DNA from 4 places in the Pseudomonas pichavaramensis genome. Region 4 is predicted to be linked to each of the others. Evidence: riboswitches for the same ligand, from Rfam matches in the RefSeq annotation. Region 4 holds a riboswitch; each other region holds the start of a gene.

Region 1 (3,770 bases), on a different contig from region 4:
GCCGCCTCCGGGTTGGAGGGCAGATAGAAGTGGATGTAGCTGGCGGTGAGCCGACCGAGTCGATACACCGCTTCGGCCACCGGTTTGCCATTCGGACAACGCGCCACAGCCAGCGGCGTGACCGGACTTTCCAGCCGGGAATGATGGTACGTATGGCCGCGCAGCTCGCCTTCTGGCAGCGCCACCTGCTGCAATGCCAGGGCAGTCAATCTTGGCTGCAGGGCCGCACTGCCGGCCAGCAGGCCGAGCATACGACCACTGGCGCCCTGCTTGTCACGCAGCTCGTCGAGCAGGTAGAGCATGCCGCCACATTCGGCGAGCAGCGGCTTGCCGGCCTGATGATGGGCACGAATCGCCGCCGCCATGGCCTGGTTGCTCTCCAGTTCGGACAGGTATAACTCAGGGTAACCACCCGGCAGGTAGAGACTGTCCACCTCGGGCAAGGCGCTGTCGGCAAGCGGCGAGAAATAGCGTAACTCGGCACCAAGAGCCTGCAACAGGTCGAGGTTGGCCTGGTACAGGAAGGCAAAGGCTGCGTCCCGTGCCACGCCGATGCGCACGCCGCTCAGCAGCGCCTTTGGTTCGTCGATCGGCGGCGCGGCGAAGCTCACTGCAGGCGGCAAATCGACATCGGCGCTGGCGGCCAAGGCATCGGCGGCGGCATCCAGGCGGGCATCGAGATCGGCCAGCTCAGCCGCCTGCACCAGGCCCAGATGACGGCTGGGCAGTTCTACCGCCGCACTGCGTGGCAACGCGCCGAACCAGCGGATGGTCGATGGCAGGGCATCGCGCAGAATCTCGCCATGCCGCGTGCTGGCCACACGATTGCCAAGCACGCCGGCGAAAGGCAGGTCCGGCTGGAAAGTGGCAAGGCCATGAGCCAGGGCGCCGAAGGTCTGGGCCATGGCCGCACCATCGATCACAGCCAGTACCGGCACGCCGAAGTGGCGCGCCAGGTCGGCCGCAGAGGGCTTGCCGTCGAACAGGCCCATCACGCCTTCGATAAGGATCAGATCGGCCTCGCCGGCTGCCTGCCATAGCAGACGACGACTTTCCGCCTCGCCTACCATTGCCAGATCGAGCTGATAGACCGGTGCGCCACTGGCACGGGTATGGATCATCGGGTCGAGGAAATCCGGACCGCACTTGAAGACGCGCACGCGCCGTCCCTGACGCGTGTGCAGGCGTGCCAATGCCGCGGTGACGGTGGTCTTGCCCTGGCCGGAAGCGGGCGCGGCGATCAATAACGCCGGACATTGGCGAGCGCTCATCAGAATTCGATGCCCTTTTGCGCCTTCACCCCAGCCTTGAAGGCATGCTTGACCAGGTTCATCTCGGTGACCGTGTCGGCCGCCTCGATCATCTCCGGCAAAGCGCCTCGCCCTGTCACCACCACATGCTGCAGCAGTGGTCGGGCCTCGATATCGGCGAGCACCGTCGCCAGTTCCAGATAGCCGTGTTTGAGGGCGATGTTCAGTTCATCCAGCACCACCAGTCCGACAGACTCGTCGGCCAACAGGCGCCGGGCCACGTCCCAGGCTTGCTGCGCCTTGGCGATATCGCGCTGACGATCCTGGGTCTCCCAGGTAAAGCCCTCGCCCATCACGTGGTAGCTGACTTCCTCGGGGAAACGGCGGAAAAAGGTTTCCTCTCCGGTGCTGGCCGCGCCCTTGATGAATTGCACCACGCCGACCTTGATGCCGTGGCCAAGAGCCCGGGCAACCATGCCGAAGGCACTGCTGCTCTTGCCTTTGCCATTACCGCTGTGCACCAGCAACAAGCCGTATTCATCCTGGGCCTGGGCGATCTTCTCGTCGATCAGGGCTTTCTTGCGCTGCATGCGCGCCTTGTGGCGCGCGTCGCGGTCAACGGACTCGCTCATGCTCTGCTCCTCGGCCGCAATCTCGCGCATTGCTCGTGCGGCAGCGTGAACGGCAGCCAGGAGAAGAGACGATTCTGCCCTCCTCATCCAGGCGCCAATAGCTGGTCGTGCATGCGGAAGACAAAAAAACGAACGCCCCGGAACAACCGGAGCGTTGGCCGGACAACGCCCTCCGCGATGCCGTGAAAACTGCGACAGGCCGGTCTCCGGGCTCGTGAGTGAACCAAAAGGTTCAGCGCCGCGCCTTCCCGTGCATTGCACAGTGGCCTTGAGCGGCGTTCGACTCACCTACCGTTGCGGGGGCAGCGCCGGAATGGGAACCGGCTTCCCTGTTTCACCCTTCGACCACCGCTTGCAGTGATTCGGGCACCTGAAGCAAGGCGCGCAGATTAGAGGCTGGCCACCCTGCACGTCAACGCTGATCCCGCTCAATGCCTGGGCATGAAGCCCGGCGGCTTGCGCGACAGCCACTCGACAAAGGTTCGCAGCCGCTCATCACTCAACAACGCCTCGCGAGTGTTGAAAGTGAGCGCCAACTCCTTCTCGCTGAACAATCGATGGATCTGGTTATGGCAGGCCCGGCAGACCCAGAGCGTGGCGGTGATGCGCTCATGTCGAGGGAAGCGCTTCTGCACGTAGACCTTGTCATGCAGCGCCTTGGGTATCAGATGATGGCGCGTCAACGCCACGGGGCGAGCGCAGAGTTCGCAGACCTCAGGCTGAGGCGGCAGGCGAATGGGCGCGACCATTATCTGGCTCAGGGATTGCGCGCGAGCTCAGGCGTAATCACTCGCTTGGCATCGAGGTAAACACGTTGCCAATAGACATTGTCGAGACTATCCAGGCGCACGGTTCCGCCGCTGGATGGCGCGTGCACGAAACGCCCCTCGCCCACATAGATGCCGGCATGACTGACCGAGCGCCCGCCGTTGGTGGCGAAGAACACCAGATCACCACTTTGCAGCGAATCGCGACGAACATCCGGCGTGCGCATCGCGCTCAGCTCACGAGTCGAACGCGGCAGGCTGATACCAGCGGCGTCGCGATAGACGTAGCCGATCAGACCACTGCAATCGAAACCGCCTTCCGGGGTATTGCCCCCATAACGGTAGGGTGTTCCAACCAGACCAAGCGCACGAAACAGTACATCCTCCGCACCACCCTGATAGGCAGAGGGCGCAGTGGACGGTATATAAACAGGCTTGGGAGCGGGAGCGTTACTGCTGCAGGCACTCAGCAGCAGAGCGAGGGAAACGAGGGCGACACGGGTCGTTACGGGCATAAGCGAGGCGATCCTGAGCCTGAATGGGCTCTACTGTGCCGCCTGGAGAGTAGTGGCGCAACCCCGAGGGCCACGCCATACGCCATCAGGGATGGATTCTGCTCGCAGCCTGATCGTCTGTAGGAGCCAGCGCCAGCACACGCTTGGCCTCCATGTAGCTGCGCTTCCAGTAACTGTCGTCCAGGCTGTCGATGCGCACACCGCCGCTGCGGCTGCTGCTGGAATGAATGAACTGATCGTCGCCCAGGTAAATGCCAGCATGGCTGACACGCCCACGCCCACGATTATTGAAGAGAATCAGGTCACCCGGCTCCAGATCGGCCCGCGCGACCTTGGGCGCATCCAGTTTGATCAATTCGCGCGTGGAGCGCGGCAATTCGAGACCGACTTCCTCGCGGAACAGATAACCGACGAAACCACTGCAATCGAAACCGGACTGCACCGAAGTGCCGCCGTAGCGATAGCGAGTACCGATCAGCGAACGCCCGAGATCGAGCAGGCTGTCGGCCAGCTGCGGCATTTCATAGGGTTTGTCGTCGATCAATGCGGTGACATCATCGTCCGCCGGCTCGATCTGCTGGGAAAGCGGATGAGCAATTGGCTTGA
Region 2 (3,770 bases), on a different contig from region 4:
GATCGGCGCGCGCGGGCCGTTCAGCCTGGAGGATGAGCGCGCGCTGTTCGCGCGCATCCGCTGCGACGTGCTGGTGAGCAAGAACAGCGGCAGCGCCTCCACCGAGCCCAAGTTGCAGGTCGCCCGCGAGCTGGGCCTGCCAGTGCTGTTGTTGCGCCGTCCCGAATTGCCGGCTGTGACGCGCGAGTTCACCGAACCGGACGCCCTGTGGGAGGCGTTGCAGGCTTTCCTCTAGGAGCCCCGCCCCGGGGCGAAGCCTTGCTTTGTCCATTCTTCTGTATTCGCCGCGAGGCGCGGCTCCTACAAAGCGAGATCGATGTGGTGGACGCGAAAAGCGAAATCCACCCTACGCCTGTGTTGCGTTAATTCCGTAGGGTGCGCCGCGCGCACCGGGCTTTCTATCACCTGCCGGATTGCCTCCGGACCACGACGCGCTGCTAGACTGCCGGCCCGTTTTGGAGACCGACATGAGCCAAACCCCTTACGCCCGCGTTCTGTTCATCGGCCCCGGCCTTAGCCGTGGAGCTTCTGCCGAGCGTTTGCAGCAGCGCATCCTGGCGCTGCTGGGCGAGGCGCATCTGGCTGATACGGAGCAGGACGGCTTCTGGCTGGCCATCGATCAGGCGCCGCGCCCACTGCTGGTGGTCGATCTGGAGCCGCGCGTCGACGCCGCACACCGCGACTGGCTGCGTGAACGCATCGCTGAGCGCGGTGACGGGGAGCAGGTGTTCGTGATTTGCACGGCCATGGAGGATGCCTGGCTCGATGGCCTGGGGGCGTTGCTCGAGCAGCGTGACGCACATCTTCCCTGCAGCGATGTGCCCGCTGTGCCGGAGCACCACGCCTGGTCGCAGATTCCGCCACATGCGCAGCGCCTGCTGCTGTGCAACGGCCCGCGCTGCACACGCAAGGGCGCGCTGGGGCTGTGGAAAACTCTGCGCCAGCGACTCAAGGCGGCGGGCAGGCTGGAGTGCGAGGGCGGGGTGCATATCACCCGCAGCCAGTGCCAGTTCCCCTGCGATCTGGGCCCGACCGCGAGCCTTTATCCACAGGGTGAGTGGTATGGCATCAAGGACGAGGCGGCAGTCATTCGCCTGGTCGACGAGCGCCTGGTGGCGGGCAGGGCGCTGCCGGAGTTGCGGATCGATAAGCAGGCATGAGGTTAATGTTTATCAGATAACGCATCCCGATGCCGCTGGGCGTAGGGGCCCCGCCCCGGGTGGAGCCGCGTCGTACGCGATTCACGGCGGGGCGCCGCTCCTTCAGGTTCGGCGCACAAGGTTTAACGGACTGGCAGCGAGCATGCGGCTCGGAGTGTTTGCCGCTGATGCGCAATGCCGCCCAGCCGCTCATACGGCAAGCAGTCGCCAGCAAAGTGTCCTCACATAGGCCCGCGCCTTGACTTGAACGGGTGTGGGTGGTCATATCCGCCCCCGCTTCAGGTGTCTCACGCCGCCGCGCGTGAGGTGAAACGGGAAGTCGGTTGAAGTCCGACGCTGCCCCCGCAACGGTAAGCGAGCGACCGCATCTATACGCCACTGTGCGCCACGCGCATGGGAAGGCGATGCGTTCATGACCCTCGCAAGCCCGGAGACCGGCCTGGAGTCACTCTGTCTGGCAACCCGCGGTGGGCGGGCGTTGACTCCAGTAGGGCGCGTTCGTGCTCCTGTCTGTCGTTGCGCATTTCCATCGGATTGCCGTGCCTTGTCCTTTGACGATGGAACTCTTATGGCGCGCCATTTCCGCTTCAACAACCCTTTATTTCAGGGCGTCCTGCACCAGCCAAGTGGCCGGGTAGAGCGGCTGCAAAAACCGATAATGTTATGTTATAACAATAACATTATGCCTTCCGACCATGACCCCTCGCTGTCATCACACGCCGATGAGCGCATGGGCCTGGTGCCGGCGAGGTCGGTTTCCCCGCGCAAATCTGGACGTTCTGCCGTGTCTCACTCCCCGTTGTATTGCTCCTTGCCACTCGCATTGGCGTTTGGCGGCTTGGCCGTGGCCAGCGAAGATCCCGTCGACCTACCCGAGTTGACTGTCCAGGCCAGGACTCTGCAGGAGGGTGAAAGTACGCTGCGTACGCCCACCACGGCCGGTTCGCGCCTCGATCTGCCGGCCCTGCAAACGCCCGCCAGCACCACCAGCCTGAGTGGCGCGCAGGTGCGCGAGCGTAACAACCTGACGCTGCAGGATGCTGTGACCCGCACGCCCGGCATCAGCTTCGTCGGCAGCCCCGGCAACGGCGGCACGGCGCTGTCGGCGCGCGGCTTCACCGGCCACTCGGCGACCATGCAGCTGTATGACGGCACCCGCCAGTACGTCGGTGCCGGCACCGTGACCTTTCCGGTGGACACTTGGTCGGTGGCGCGCATCGACGTGCTGCGCGGCCCGGCCTCGGTGCTTTACGGCGAGGGTGCGACTGGCGCGGTGATCAATGTGCTGCCGAAGAAGCCGTTCGCGGGCGAGATCCGCAACCAGCTGCGCCTCGGCTACGGCAGCGACGACCGCCGCCAGGCCGCGCTGGACAGCGGCGGCTCGCTGAGCGACGCGCTGAGCTATCGCTTCAATATCAACCAGCAGGCCAGCAATGGTTGGGTCGACCGTGGTGATTCCGCGAGCCTGGCGATCAGTGCCGCGCTGCGCTGGGAGGCCAGTGATGCGCTGAGCTTCACCCTGTCCCACGATCACGGCGACCAGGACCCTGAGCGCTACCTCGGCACGCCGCTGGTCGATGGCAAGTTTCGCGAGAGCCTGCGCGAGCGCAACTACAACGTCGATGATGCCGAGATCCGCTACAACGACCAGATCACCCGTCTGGTGACCGATTGGCGCATCAGCGATGCGCTGACGGCAAGCAACCAGCTCTACTACATCAAGACCCAGCGCTACTGGCGCAACGCCGAGGCCTACCGTTGGCAGCCGGGCGACAGGGTCGAGCGCAGCGAGTTCTACAACATCAAGCACACCCAGGAGCAGCTCGGAGACCGCCAGAGCTTCACCCTCGACCACGACCTGTTCGGTCTCGACAGCCGCACCGTGGTCGGCGTGGATTACAACCGCATCCATTTCGCCCGCCAGCACGATTTCGCCAGCAGCTTCAGCGACAGCGTGCCATTGGCCGGCTCCGGCGGCGGTCAGTACCAGAGCACCGACCCGCAGGGCTACGGCCCGCGCGAGCGCAACCTGGCGCGGCAGTTTTCGCTGTTCGCCGAGAACCGTACCCAGCTGACCGAGCGCCTGTCGCTGGTCACCGGTGTGCGTCGCGATCAGGTGCATATCCAGCGTGATGCGCTGGTCGATGGCAGCCGTGCGGATCGCAGCCTGAGTGGCGATAACTGGCGCGCCGGTCTGGTCTTCGCCCTGACCCCGGAGCTGTCGCTGTACGGCCAGTACGCCACCAGCACCGAGGGGGTGAACAACCTGCTGACGCTCAACGTTGCCCAGCAGAGCTACGACCTGGCCGAGGCCAAGCAAACGGAGATCGGTCTCAAGCAGGCATTCTGGAACGGGCAGGGCGAGTGGACGCTGGCCGCCTACCATATCGTCAAGGAGAAGCTGCTGAGCCAGACCACCGCCAGCGCCACTGCCGAGCAGATCGGCGAGCAGTCTTCCGACGGCCTGGAAGCGACGCTGGAGCTGGCGCTCGATGGCGGTTGGCAGGTGGCGGCCAACGCGGCTTTCATCCGTGCCCGCTATGACGACTTCAAGCAGAGCGTTGGCGGCGTGCTGCTTGACCGCAGCGGCAAGCGCCCGACCAATGTGCC
Region 3 (3,770 bases), on a different contig from region 4:
CGTTGACCGCAGCCACGGCCATGGCACTGCCGCCGCGGCGGCCACGGACGATCACGTAGGGCACACCACGGCTGTCTGTGGCCAGTGCATCCTTGGACTCGGCAGCGCCGATAAAGCCCACCGGCATGCCGATGATCAGCGCCGGTTTCGGCGCGCCGGCGTCGAGCATTTCCAGCAGGTAGAACAGTGCGGTGGGCGCGTTGCCGATCACCACCACGCTGCCCTCCAGGTGCTCGCGCCAATGTTCCAGGGCTACCGCCGAGCGGGTGTTGCCGACCTCGCGGGCCAGCTCCGGCACGCCAGCGTCGTGCAGGGTACAGATCACCGCATTGCTCGCCGGCAGGCGCGGGCGGGTGATGCCTTCGGCAACCATGCGCGCATCGCAGAGAATCGGCGCGCCGGCCAGCAGGGCGGCGCGACCGGCGGCGCCGGCGCCGGCGGAGAAGCGCAGATCCTCGACCACGTCGACCATGCCGCAGGCGTGGATCACGCGTACGGCGAGCTTTTCCAGGTCGGCGGGAATGTCGGTCAGGTTGGCCTCGGCGCGAATGGTGGCGAAGGAGCGGCGGTAGATTTCCTGGCCGTCGCGGATGTAATCAAGCATCAGGGAGTCCTGCGGGAAGGTGGCGGGCGAACCAGGCGCCGGCCTCGTCGATGGTCATGGACGGCACCAGCAGGCGACCGAAACCGGTCACCTCAGGGGTGCGTTGATAGAGTTGGTAGTGTTCGGGGCTGCTGGCCAGCAGGGTATAGGGCTGTACCCGGGCGCTGGCACAACTGCGCGGGCAGGCGCTGAGATGCACCTGTGGGCGGGCGCCGCTTTCGCCTAAGCGTTCTGCCAGGTGCAGGGCATGGTGCTTGCTGTCGGCCAGGCCGCGGGCGCAGGCAGCAGAACCGGTACAGGCGACCAGGCCGAGCAGCGGCTCGTCGGGTTGAGTGAGCAGGCCCAGTTCGCTCAGCGCTGTCAGCAGCTCAGCGGACTTTTCCTCGGGCACATTGCCCAGCAGCAGACCCTGCCAGGGCGTCAGTCGCAGCTCGTCCCTGGCGTGGCGTTGGCTCAGTTCGGCGAGGGCCAGCAGTTGTTCGGCATGCAGGCGACCCAGCCGCGCGCCGACCACGACCATGCACAGGCCGCTTTGCGCCTGTGGATAAACCCCTGCGGGGGTACGTTCGACGCCATCAGCCGCTTGCCAGTCGGCAGGCGGCGGCTGCAGGGCAAAGTCCAGACGTGCCTGCAAACGCTGCAGCAGTTCGGTAGCCGGCAGCTGCGTCAGCAACTGGCGCATGCGCGACTGCTCCGGTGTGGCCAGCTCCAGGAACAACAGCAGCAGTTGGCGCACCAGCTCGACCGCCTGCACGGCCTCGATGCGTGCCAGCGGCGCTTCAAAGGGACAGCCGGCCAGGCCCAGCAACAGGTGCTGCTCGTCTTCGGCGGCCAGCCACAGATCATGCGGGTGTTCACGCATCGCCAGGGCTTCGCCGCCGTCCAGTTGCAGGGCGAACTTGGCTGACAGGGCGTGCAGCGCCGGGGTGTCCTGCAGCAGGTCGAGCAACTGCGCGGCCAGCGGGCGAACGTCCATCCGCGCCTGCGGATCGAGGCCGGCAGCAGGGCTGAGCAACAGGTTGCGCACATCGTCGGCGGCGGCCACGCGTGGACCAAGGTCGGCAGCGAGCAGCGCGTCGATCAGGGTGTTTTCCTGGCCGGGCAGCACGCCACGAATCTGCAGGTTGCTGCGGTTGGTCAGCTCCAGCACGCCGCTGGCGCAGTGCCGCGCCGCCTCGGCAATCGCCCGTGCCTGAGCACTGCGCAGCACGCCGCCAGGCAGCTTGACGCGGCAGATGCCACCGTCCAGCGCGGGGACGATGCGCAGCAGGCCGGGGCAGGCGGAAGGGCGAATGGAGGCGTTCAAGTGGTCACCTGTGGATAACGACGCGGCGACCGAACCAGCGAAACCCGCAGAAGGGATTTCATGGCATCGGTACACCCCGCCCGATGTTGGCACTCGCGACCAGCGTTCGTCGGCAGGTCTCCTGGCTGACAGGTCTTCGTCCTCCGCGCCTTCCCGGTTACCCAGTGGCCGATTGCATTGGACTCGCTGCTTACAGTTGCGGGGGCAGCCACGGTTTAGCCGTGTTCCCTCTTCGAGCCTATCTACGATCTGCTGTGCGTCGGCCCTGCCGCGTTAAAAGCAGACTCGGAATGCTCATGTGCTACAGCACACTCCGCTTCCTCGCCTGCTTTTGCCTTGCATGACTCTAGCTCGCGAGATCGTAAACAGACTCGTAGGCCCGTTTTATAAGGGCACCGACGAAGGCTGTATTATGCCCGCTTTGCCCGGAGCGCGGACAGGCGCTCCGTCGGGCCTGCGCGAGGACATTGGATGAAACCCTGGTTGACCCTGGTCGGCATCGGTGAAGACGGCTACTCCGGTCTGGGCAAGGCCGCGCGCCGAGCCTTGCTGGCGGCCACGCGTATCGTCGGTGCGCCGCGTCAGCTGGCGTTGCTGCCGCCGTGCATCAGCGGCGCGCGGGAAACCTGGCCGAGCCCCTTCGATCTGCAACCACTGCTGGCACGCCGCGGCGAGGCTGTGTGCGTGCTGGCCAGCGGCGACCCGATGTTCTACGGCGTTGGCGCCAGCCTGGCGCGGCAGCTGCCCGCCGACGAGCTGCAGGTGCTACCGGCGCCGTCTTCTGTGTCGCTGGCGGCGGCGCGCCTGGGTTGGCCGCTGCAGGAGCTGGAGGTGGTGTCGCTGGTCGGGCGGCCGCTGGCCACGCTCAATGCGCGGCTGTTTCCTGGCGTGCGCCTGCTGGTCTTGAGCGCCGATGGAGGCACGCCGGCGCAGGTTGCCGAAGCCTTGCGTGCGCGAGGTTTCGGCGCCAGCCGCCTGACCCTGCTGGAGCACCTCGGCGGCCCTGACGAGCGCCGTGTCGAAGGCTTGGCCGCGAGTTGGGCGTTGCCGCGAGGCGCCGATCTCAACCTGCTGGCGCTGGAATGTCTGGCCGACGCCGATGCCCAGTTGTTGCCGCCGACCTGCGGCCTGCCGGACGACGCCTATCGCCATGACGGGCAACTGACCAAGCGCGACGTACGCGCTGTCACCCTGGCGCGCCTGGCGCCATTACCCGGCGAGCTGCTGTGGGATGTCGGCGCCGGCAGCGGTTCCATCGGCATCGAGTGGATGCGCGCGCATCCGGCCTGCCGCGCCCTCGCCATCGAGGCCAACGACGGCCGCCAGGCGCATATCCGCCATAACCGCGATGCCCTGGGTGTACCCGGCCTGCAACTGGTCGCCGGGCATGCACCCGAGGCGCTGGCCGGGCTGCCGGCGCCGGATGCGATCTTCATCGGCGGTGGCGTCACCGTACCCGGCGTACTGCAGCAGTGCTGGGCCGCGCTCAAGCCTGGCGGGCGGCTGCTGGCCAATGCGGTGACCATCCAGAGCGAAGCGGCGCTGGTGGCCTTCCGCGAACAGCAGGGCGGCGAACTGCTGCGCCTGACGGTGGCGCAGGCGCAACCGCTGGGCGGCTTCGACACCTGGCGCGCGGCGCTGCCGATCACCCTGCTGGCGGTGCGCAAACCGTGAGTGCGCGCATTCTGCTGCTTGGTGGCACCACCGAGGCGCTGCGTCTGGCGCGGCGCCTGGGGGGGGATACGATCTACAGCCTGGCCGGCCTCGGCCGTGTGCCGAATGACCTGGCCTGCCGTGTGCGTGTCGGCGGCTTCGGTGGCGTCGAGGGGATGGCGAATTTCATCGCCGGCGAAGGCATCG
Region 4 (3,770 bases):
GCCGAGCAGGAGGCTGAGAGGCTGCTCACGGTAGCCATGGTATCGGGAGTCCTCGGCGTTCTGATAGAGGACGCGGCTGTAGCCCTTGTCCAGCAGATTGTTGAGTTTGATATCGAAGCCCAGCTCCTGATTGGCCTGCCAACTGCCGCGCAGATCGAGTACGCCGTAGCCGGCGATTTCACGATTGTTGGCGGGGTCGTCGAAGCTGCGGCTGACCAACTGCCAACTGGCGCCAATGCCGAAAGTACCGATTTTACGGTCGATATCCAGGTTCAGCGTGCGTTTGGCGCGACGTTGCAGGGTATGGCCGCTGTCGCGATCACGTGGATCGATCAGGCTCAGCCCCAGCGCGGCTTGCCAGCCAAGCAGTTCATGTTGCAACGAGGCTTCGAAACCATTGATGCGGGCCGTGTCGACGTTGTAGTTGCGACCGACGAAGGTGCTCGTGTTCCACACGTAGGCGATCAGGTCGCGGACATCGGTGCGGTAGATCGAGGCTTCGAGGCGCGTCTTTTCGGCCAGTTGGCTGCGCCATTGCAACTCGTAGCTCTTCGATTTTTCCGGGGCGAGATCCGGGTTGGCGCCCCAGGAAGCAGGGCCGTAGAGGTCGTTGAAAGTGGGCACGCGGAAGCCTTCGGCGTAAGACAGGACCACGTCGTTGGTTGTGTCGAGCGGCGCGCTCAGAGCGGCGTTCCAGGTATTCTCGCTACCAAATTGCTGGTTCTTGTCGTGGCGTAGGCCCAGTTCGGTACTGAAGTGCTCGCCGCGATAGCTGTGCTGAATGAAGCCGGCCTGGTTCCAGCGGCTTTCCTCGTCGTAGGCAGTGCTGCTGTGCAGCTTGTCCTTCTGGTAATCGGCGCCGAGCAGCAGGCCGTGGCCATTCCCTAGGTCGAGGTTGTTCAGCCAGGCGACCGAGTTGCGGTAGCTGTTGAATGCATCGGTGCCGGCGAACAGCTTGTCGCGATCTTCCAGTTTGTCCTCGCCGTGGCCGATTTCCAGGCGGCTGTTCCAGATTTCGTTGAGCCGGGCATCGACGAAGGCCGATAGGCTGTTGAGGCTGTAATCGCTGTAGGGCTTGGCCGGGAAGCTGGTAAAGGTGCTGTCATCCCAGCGGCCATAGGGGTTGTCGTACTCACTCTTACCCCTCTGGTCGAGTGCGCTGAGGCCAATCTGCAGATCGTCATTGAAGCGGTGGCTGAAGTTGAGGCTGAAGGCGCGATTGCGATAGGCGTCGTGATCGGCATCGGATGCCCAGGAGGGGCCGGTGCGATCGATGCCGGCGGTTTCTTCCAGGCTGGTGTTGAGGCTGTAGCGTGTCTGCTGGTCGCCACCGGATACGCCGAGGCTGCGTTCCCAGGTTCCCTGGCTGCCGCCGGCGATGCGCAGGTAGGGATGAATGCCTTCACCCTGATCTCGACGAGTGAATATCTGCACCACGCCACCGATGGCATCGGCGCCATAGAGTGCGGAGCGGGAGCCGCGCAGCACTTCTATACGTTCAATCTGCTCGACGTTCAGATACTGCAGGCTGGCGCCGCCGGAGGAGACAGAGCCTGTACGTTGACCATCGATCAGCACCAAGCTCTGCGCATTGTTGGTTCCGCGAATGAACAGGCTGGTATTGCTGCCACGGCCGCCGTTTTGTATCACCTGTACCCCGGGAACCCGGGCGAGCAATTCATTGACGCTGGCTGGGCGCAGGCGCTCGATATCGGCACGGGTAAAGACGCTGACCGCTGCGCTGCTTTCGCTTCGTTTCTGGACATCGCGGTTGACGGTTATCAACGTATCGTCGAGTTTCAGGGCGTCGTCGCGAGACGGTGTTTCGGCCAGAGCCAGGCTTGGTGTCAGGGCGATGGCCAGAGCCAGACGAGACAGTTTCATTATCTTTCCTCAAAGGTCGGCAGACTTTCGAGGAGGGCAGGCGCAAGCGCAGACAGGGCAGCGCTTGACCGTGCTGCCCTCCGCAACACCAGTCGCACCGCCTTGGCCGGTCTCCGGGCTCTCGACCCGCATCCGCCTTCCCAGGCATGACCCAGTGGCTGTTGGACGCGGTACACGCTCAGTGCGTGCAGTCGATTACCGTTGCGGGGGCAGCGTCGGGGTTGCTCATGGAGTGCGCACCGACTTCCCGTTCAGCAGACCGTTGAAAACTACCTGCGTTGGCAATACTGCGTTAAGAACGCCCTCAAAATGCTCATTTACAACTCGTAAACTCCGCTTTTTCGGCCGTTCTTGCCTTGTCTTGCCTGCCTCGCCTACGTTTTCAACGGCTTGCTGACGCCGCTTGCGCAGCGCACCCTGGCGGAACATGAAGTGCGCGCACCTTAGTGCGCGCGCAGGTGCATGACAAGCAAGCCCGGCTCATTCGGCGATGAGCGGGGCTCATGCTCAGAGCGAGTTCAGGCGCTCGCGTACCGCGCGTTCGATGCCGGCTTCGTCCAGGCCGCACTCGGCGAGCATCTGGCTGGGCTTGGCATGTTCGACGTAGTAGTCCGGCAGGCCGAGGTGCAGCATCGGCACCAGGCGGTTCTCGACGGCGAAGAATTCGCTGACCGCGCTGCCGGCGCCACCCATGATGCTGTTTTCTTCAATGCTCACCAGCAGCTCGTGGCTGCTCGCCAGTTCACGTAGCAGGGCTTCGTCCAGGGGTTTGACGAAGCGCATGTCGACCACGGTGGCGTCCAGCGTCTCGCCAACCCGCAGGGCTTCGGCCAGCTGTACGCCGAAGGCCAGCAGGGCAACGTGCTTGCCTTGGCGGCGAACCAGCGCCTTGCCGATTTCCAGCGGTTCCAGGCCCGCGTCGAGCGGCGCGTTGGGGCCGGTACCGCGCGGGTAGCGCACGGCTGCCGGGCCGTCGAACAGATGGCCGGTGGTGAGCATGCGGCGCATCTCGTTCTCGTCGCTCGGTGTCATCACCAGCATGCCGGGGATGCAGCGCAGGTAGGACAGGTCGAAGCTGCCGGCGTGGGTCGGACCGTCCTCGCCGACCAGGCCGGCGCGGTCGATGGCGAACAGCACGTCGAGGTGCTGCACGGCCACGTCATGGATCAGCTGGTCGTAGGCGCGCTGGAGGAAGGTGGAGTAGATCGCCACCACCGGCTTGGCGCCCTCGCAGGCCATGCCGGCCGCCAGGGTCACGGCATGCTGCTCGGCGATCGCCACGTCGAAATAGCGCTCGGGGAAACGCTCGCTGAAGGCCACCAGGTCGGAGCCTTCCTTCATCGCCGGGGTAATGCCGACCAGGCGGTTATCGGTCGCGGCCATGTCGCACAGCCACTGGCCGAACACGTTGGAGTATTTCGGGCCGCTGGGCTTCTTCGGTGCGGCGACAGGCGTCACCGGCTCCAGCTTGGTGATGGCGTGATAGCCGATCGGGTCGGCCTCGGCCGGGGCGAAGCCCTTGCCCTTCTTGGTCACCACATGGAGGAACTGCGGGCCGTCCAGGTCGCGCATGTTGCGCAGGGTGGCCAGCAGGGTCGGCAGGTCGTGGCCGTCGATGGGGCCGACATAGTTCCAGCCCAACTCCTCGAACAGGGTGCCGGGCACCAGCATGCCCTTGGCGTGCTCCTCGACCTTGCGCGCGATTTCCCAGGCGCCGGGCAGGCGCGAGAGCATCTTCTTGCTGCCTTCGCGCATGCTGGCGTAGGTGCGGCTGGAGATGATCTTGGCCAGGTAGTTGGACAGGCCGCCGACGTTCTTGGAGATCGACATGTCGTTGTCGTTGAGGATCACCAGCATGTTGGCGCCGACGTCGGTGGCATGGTTGA

The links. Region 4 has a riboswitch for cobalamin ahead of ACJRW5_RS16995 (TonB-dependent receptor domain-containing protein). Riboswitches for the same ligand answer to the same signal wherever they lie in the genome.
Region 1: linked by a shared signal. The riboswitch ahead of cobO (cob(I)yrinic acid a,c-diamide adenosyltransferase) and the one ahead of ACJRW5_RS16995 (TonB-dependent receptor domain-containing protein) in region 4 are both predicted to bind cobalamin.
Region 2: linked by a shared signal. The riboswitch ahead of ACJRW5_RS17955 (TonB-dependent receptor) and the one ahead of ACJRW5_RS16995 (TonB-dependent receptor domain-containing protein) in region 4 are both predicted to bind cobalamin.
Region 3: linked by a shared signal. The riboswitch ahead of cobG (precorrin-3B synthase) and the one ahead of ACJRW5_RS16995 (TonB-dependent receptor domain-containing protein) in region 4 are both predicted to bind cobalamin.

What each region holds. Positions count from the first base shown of each region.
Region 1 is NZ_JBJKFJ010000005.1:208,472-212,241, reverse strand. It holds gene ACJRW5_RS10540 (cobyrinic acid a,c-diamide synthase CobB) at 1-1,271, opposite strand, end outside; gene cobO (cob(I)yrinic acid a,c-diamide adenosyltransferase) at 1,271-1,882, opposite strand; cobalamin riboswitch at 2,063-2,271, opposite strand; gene ACJRW5_RS10530 (hypothetical protein) at 2,311-2,631, opposite strand; gene ACJRW5_RS10525 (C40 family peptidase) at 2,640-3,164, opposite strand; gene ACJRW5_RS10520 (C40 family peptidase) at 3,250-3,770, opposite strand, start outside.
Region 2 is NZ_JBJKFJ010000011.1:46,313-50,082, forward strand. It holds gene ACJRW5_RS17945 (cobalt-precorrin-6A reductase) at 1-235, shown strand, start outside; gene ACJRW5_RS17950 ((2Fe-2S) ferredoxin domain-containing protein) at 468-1,160, shown strand; cobalamin riboswitch at 1,424-1,617, shown strand; gene ACJRW5_RS17955 (TonB-dependent receptor) at 1,945-3,770, shown strand, end outside.
Region 3 is NZ_JBJKFJ010000011.1:42,242-46,011, forward strand. It holds gene ACJRW5_RS17930 (precorrin-8X methylmutase) at 1-604, opposite strand, end outside; gene cobG (precorrin-3B synthase) at 597-1,910, opposite strand; cobalamin riboswitch at 2,005-2,171, opposite strand; gene cbiE (precorrin-6y C5,15-methyltransferase (decarboxylating) subunit CbiE) at 2,382-3,584, shown strand; gene ACJRW5_RS17945 (cobalt-precorrin-6A reductase) at 3,581-3,770, shown strand, end outside.
Region 4 is NZ_JBJKFJ010000010.1:47,067-50,836, forward strand. It holds gene ACJRW5_RS16995 (TonB-dependent receptor domain-containing protein) at 1-1,884, opposite strand, end outside; cobalamin riboswitch at 1,972-2,180, opposite strand; gene dxs (1-deoxy-D-xylulose-5-phosphate synthase) at 2,392-3,770, opposite strand, start outside.